DNA from 2 places in the Pseudoalteromonas sp. NJ631 genome. Region 1 is predicted to be linked to the other one. Evidence: riboswitches for the same ligand, from Rfam matches in the RefSeq annotation. Region 1 holds a riboswitch; the other holds the start of a gene.

Region 1 (2,478 bases):
GACTGGAATACTTGCTGAAAGGCGCACGCCCGGTGCTAATACGGCACCGCGTTTAACAACAACCCCTTCAACCAATACACAGCCTGCACCAATAAAGGCATCGTCTTCAACAACAACAGGACTTGCTCCAACTGGTTCTAATACGCCACCCACTTGCACTGCTGCACTAAGGTGCACATTTTTACCAATTTGCGCGCAAGAACCAACCAACGCATGACTATCTACCATAGTACCTGAATCAATATAGGCACCAATGTTGACATAAGCCGGTGGCATAATGATTGTGCCCGCTGCGACGTAAGCGCCACGTCTCACACTGCTTCCGCCAGGAACCATACGAACGCCATCTTGGGCAGCAAATCCGCGTGGTGCTAAGTTGTCTTTATCAACAAATCCACCCGGGAATTCCGTATTTACGCCATTTCTAAATGCTTCAAGGATCCCTTGTTTTACTTCTACATTAGCATGCCAATGGCCTTGCTCATCCTGTGTTGCAGCACGTACTGTGCCATTTTCTAAATCGTTTAGTAGGGTTAACCAGCTCATGTTTACTGCCTTAATTCCAAGATAAAATCGTTTCGTTCGCGCGAGTGATCGCATCGGTATGGGTGAGTTCCAAATGTGTCAGTGGCGGGCGCAAGTTTGGACTTGTGAGCTTCCCTTGCAAGTGCATTAACACTTTGACTGGTATGGGATTTGCCACTGCAAATAAGCTATTTGCAGCTTCTGACCAGGTGGTAAATAAATTAGGAGAGGTGCCGCTTAACGAGCGCCTTACAAATTCTGCGGTTTGCTGCGGCCATGCGTTTGCTGCAACAGACACCAGACCCGTTGCACCTGCTTGTGCAAAGTAGGGCATTAAGCCATCGTCGCCGCTATAGATTGCGACATCAGGCGCTGCCTGACGAAATGCTTCAAAGGTGGCAATATCACCACTGGCTTCTTTTAGTGCCCACAGATTAGGGTGGCAAGCTAGTTCGCCGAGTAGTTCAGGGGCGATGGCAACGGCACTGCGACCGGGTACATTGTAGAGCATGCAAGGGTTGTGGCTCTCATCGAGTAGTGTGCTAAACCAATGCGCCAGACCAACTTTGCCGGGCTTTGCGTAGATTGGTGAGCCAAGTAAGAGTGCATGAATGGGCTGCGTATTACAAAAGCGCACCCATTGTGTTTGCTGCTCAAGATTACTACCGCCAACGGCAACCATTAGTGGTACGCTTGGGGCGAGCTGGCAAACAAACTCAACGATTTGTTGCTGCTCTTGTTGGGTAAGCGCAAGGCCTTCGCCGGTACTGCCTAGTAAAAGAATACCGTTACGAGCCTGCTCTTGATCGCGTACAAGCGTCGTTAATGCGCTAAAATCAACCTGATTTTCAGCATCAAAAGGCGTTACTAAAGCCGTCCACAACGGATAGTCAGATAAGTTGAATTGTGATTTCATCTCTACCGAACTTAAATCATGTTCGGAGTTAGGAGGGTGTCCAAACTTCGAACCGTTAAAATTCGAAGAGCAATGGACTTAAAAAGGATAAGGCAGCCAATGGCCTTATTTTTCTAAGACCAGAAGCTCTCCACCAAGTATGTTGGTGACAGTCGCTGGGATTCAGCCCAGTCGCCCGAAATGAGTATTAGCAAACAATAACTCAATTTCTCGGCGTATATTCCCCTCACTAAGCTGCAACGGAGTTTGCTCTCCTTCACTTAGTTACCTGAATAACGCACCTCTTCCAGCCCTTAATTTGACGCCGTGGCATCAAACTATCTAAATAGGGTGAACACGCATTGAAACATTTTGGCCGTCTAGGTGTCAAGCATCGGACTGTAAATAATACGATTGTTAACTACACTTAACATTGCAGCTGAGACAATGCTATGAGATGAAAAACAAAAATATGTCGTTAATAAATAAAGTTAAAAATCGTTATATCGGGGCATTACTTGCTATGGCTATATTGCTGTCGATGGCGATGGGGATTATGCAGTATTTACTGTATCAGCAGAGCCAAGACGCGCACGTAATTAATATTGCGGGTATGCAGCGGATGTTGTCCCAGCGCATCGCGCTTTTCAGTGCACAAGAGGATAAAAGAGACAGTGAGGAGCTGCGTCAAACCATTGATAAATTTGAAAGTAATCATGAGTTTTTAACTAAAACAGAGGGAGGAGAGGCTATTTATTTGAATGAGGCGCTTGCAGCGCTTTACTACCAAGAGCCAGTGCAATTGGATTTACAAAGTAATACTTTTATCACTTTATCAAGGTCTCAGTTACAGCAATCCACTCCTCAACTGGTGGAACAAATCTTTACTGCATCTCAGCATTTACTCCCAAAACTGAATGAGGCAGTTTCACTATTCGAGCAGCAAGCGCGAAGTAAGACAGAGATGGTGAGGAAAATTGAATTGTTAATTTGGCTGCTCGGACTGTTGCTGCTGTTTATAGAAGCGAAATTTGTATTTCGCCCAATGGCGCGAGAAA
Region 2 (2,478 bases), on a different contig from region 1:
CGAATATTAAACTCTGACAACACATCCATCAGGTTAAGTTGGCACTTCTTCAACTGGATCTCAGAACCTATCATGGCCACCAAAGTAAGATTATTTTCAACGGTCACATGACAAAACTCGCCAAGTTCATCCAAACAAGCTTGTTCTAACTCTGGTCGAGAAGCATTCGGCGCATTGTCTAGTGTGAGCGCGACACTAATTTCCGAAGTCGTTACCAAGTCAACCGATATATTGTAATTACTTAAAATGGTGAAGATACGAGCCAAAAAGCCGCTAGCAAGGAGCATTTCAGGGCTCTTTAGCGTCAATAGTATTTGGTTTTTGCGTTGTGTCACTGCACGAATGCCTGCTTGCGCCGTTTTCTCTTTTTCAATCCAAGTGCCACCCGCTTGCGGATCACGACTTGAACCAACAAATACTGAAATACCTTTACGACTCGCTGGCAATATAGTTGCGGGATGTAGCACCTTAGCACCAAATGTCGCCATTTCTGCCGCTTCATCAAAACTCAAACGAGGAATTGGTCTAGCCTTTACACACAAACGCGGATCGGTACTGAAAATACCAACGACATCGGTCCAAATATGCACACTTGACGCGTCAATTGCCTCAGCTAACAATGCAGCACTATAGTCAGAACCACCACGACCAAGCGTAGTCGTCTGGCCGTATTGGTCACTACCAATAAACCCTTGTGTCACCTGTACTGTGTCGCCAAGTAGCGCGACCAAATTAGTTTGCGCAGCTTCACGCGTAGCTGCGACATTTGGATTCGCTTTACCAAATTGATTATCTGTTTTAAGCACTTTACGTACATCAAAGCGCGACGCCTGAACCTGGTTATTACGTAGTATTTGGGTAAACAAATAAGAAGAAAAACGTTCGCCAAAGCTCAGCATTTCATCGCATTGCTGTCTGCTAAGTGCAGGTAAACTCGCAAGGCTTTCAAATTCACTGAAAGTTTGCTTGTAACCCTCAGCAAGGTCAGCATCCAAAGACACTTGATCGATAATCGCTTGCTGTATGTTTTCAACCGCTGCAACAACTGCTTTGCGCCCGGCTTCATCTTCCTTTTGTTGGGTTAGCGTTACAAGGTGATTGGTTACGCCAGCACATGCACTAACAACGACCACTCGAACATTTGGGTTGTCACGAACAATGTGAGCACAACGAGACATAGCTTCAAAGTCAGCGACACTGGTACCGCCAAATTTGGCTACAACATACTGCGAATTCATTTTCTCTCCTCTCGACTGTTGGCACAGTCAAATTTTATAAGGAGAACTCGGCATGGGATTTCTAGAAAGACGAACGCTTGAAATGACCTTTGCCAGAAGCTCTCCACCAATACGGTGACAGTTCCGAGGATTCAGCCTCGTAAACCGAAGAATCGTTGCGACGAGCAACTTTTCTCCTCGGCGAATACTTCCCTCACTAGTGGTCATTGGTCTCGTCACCTCACACTAACTACCTAAGCATCGCGCCTCTTCTGTTTATTTTGCCTTTGTTAATCTGAATAAAAGCAAAATAAAAGCCCGCAATAAATGCGGGCGATGTGAGAAAATTATCTTTTAGCCGTCTAGGTGTCAAGTTATTTATGAAAAACTTATCCCAAAGCGGTAAAAAATTAAATCCATTGGTCTTAAATAAGCTGACCCGCGAAATACGCGCCACTATATCCAATGGTATATGCGATAAGCAGGTAGATACTCATTTTAAGATAGCTTGAGAAGGTTAAAGCTTTAACCTTACTCATTGCAATGATCCCCGCTGCAGAGCCAATAATGAGCATAGAGCCACCAACGCCAGTCGCATAAGTAAAGGTTAGCCATTGCGCTGGAGTCATCGTAATGTCTGCTTTTAATAGCGCAGCCGTCAAAGGCACGTTATCTACCGCCGCACTCATTAAACCGACCAAGTAGTTTGCGTATTCCGGCGCAAGATGCAGATATAAATCGGTAAACTTAGACAATACACCGACTTCTTTCAACGCACCAACTAATAACAGCACACCCACAAAGAACAATAAAGTGTCGTATTCAATTTCACGGATATAGTCGATGATTTTCTTATTTACGTCCTTCTTGCGCATCAAGAATTGCGCCATTAAGAACATCAAAGACAAGCCAAATAAGAAGGTTAACATCGGCGGTACATGGTATTGCACGCTTAAGAATAACGTGGCAAAAATGGTTGATAAGAAGATGAGCGCAATCGTGATATCGGTCTTTTCAATTCTGCGTAATTCAGCCTTTTCAAAGGTGATCTTATCATTCATGCCGATTGACAGCATCGCAGCTAAGATAAATACGCTAAAAATAGAGGGAGCGATTAGTAAAAGCAGATCAGGGATAGTCACTTTATCGGCTAGAAATATCATCAAGGTGGTTACATCACCGGTGATCAATGATACCCCACCGGAGTTAACACTAAAGATGATTAACGTCGCATATCTAATTAGCTTTTTCGGGTCTAATT

Evidence for each region. Region 1 has a riboswitch for lysine ahead of dapA (4-hydroxy-tetrahydrodipicolinate synthase). Riboswitches for the same ligand answer to the same signal wherever they lie in the genome.
Region 2: it holds a riboswitch for lysine, as region 1 does, so the genes downstream of both, lysC (lysine-sensitive aspartokinase 3) here and dapA (4-hydroxy-tetrahydrodipicolinate synthase) in region 1, are expected to answer to the same signal.

The regions. Positions count from the first base shown of each region.
Region 1 covers NZ_AKXJ01000018.1:25,246-27,723, forward strand. Annotated here, with positions in the region: gene A587_RS0121040 (2,3,4,5-tetrahydropyridine-2,6-dicarboxylate N-succinyltransferase) at 1-546, opposite strand, end outside; gene dapA (4-hydroxy-tetrahydrodipicolinate synthase) at 557-1,441, opposite strand; lysine riboswitch at 1,557-1,735, opposite strand; gene A587_RS0121050 (response regulator) at 1,878-2,478, shown strand, end outside.
Region 2 covers NZ_AKXJ01000019.1:83,364-85,841, reverse strand. Annotated here, with positions in the region: gene lysC (lysine-sensitive aspartokinase 3) at 1-1,238, opposite strand, end outside; lysine riboswitch at 1,327-1,497, opposite strand; gene nhaD (sodium:proton antiporter NhaD) at 1,643-2,478, opposite strand, start outside.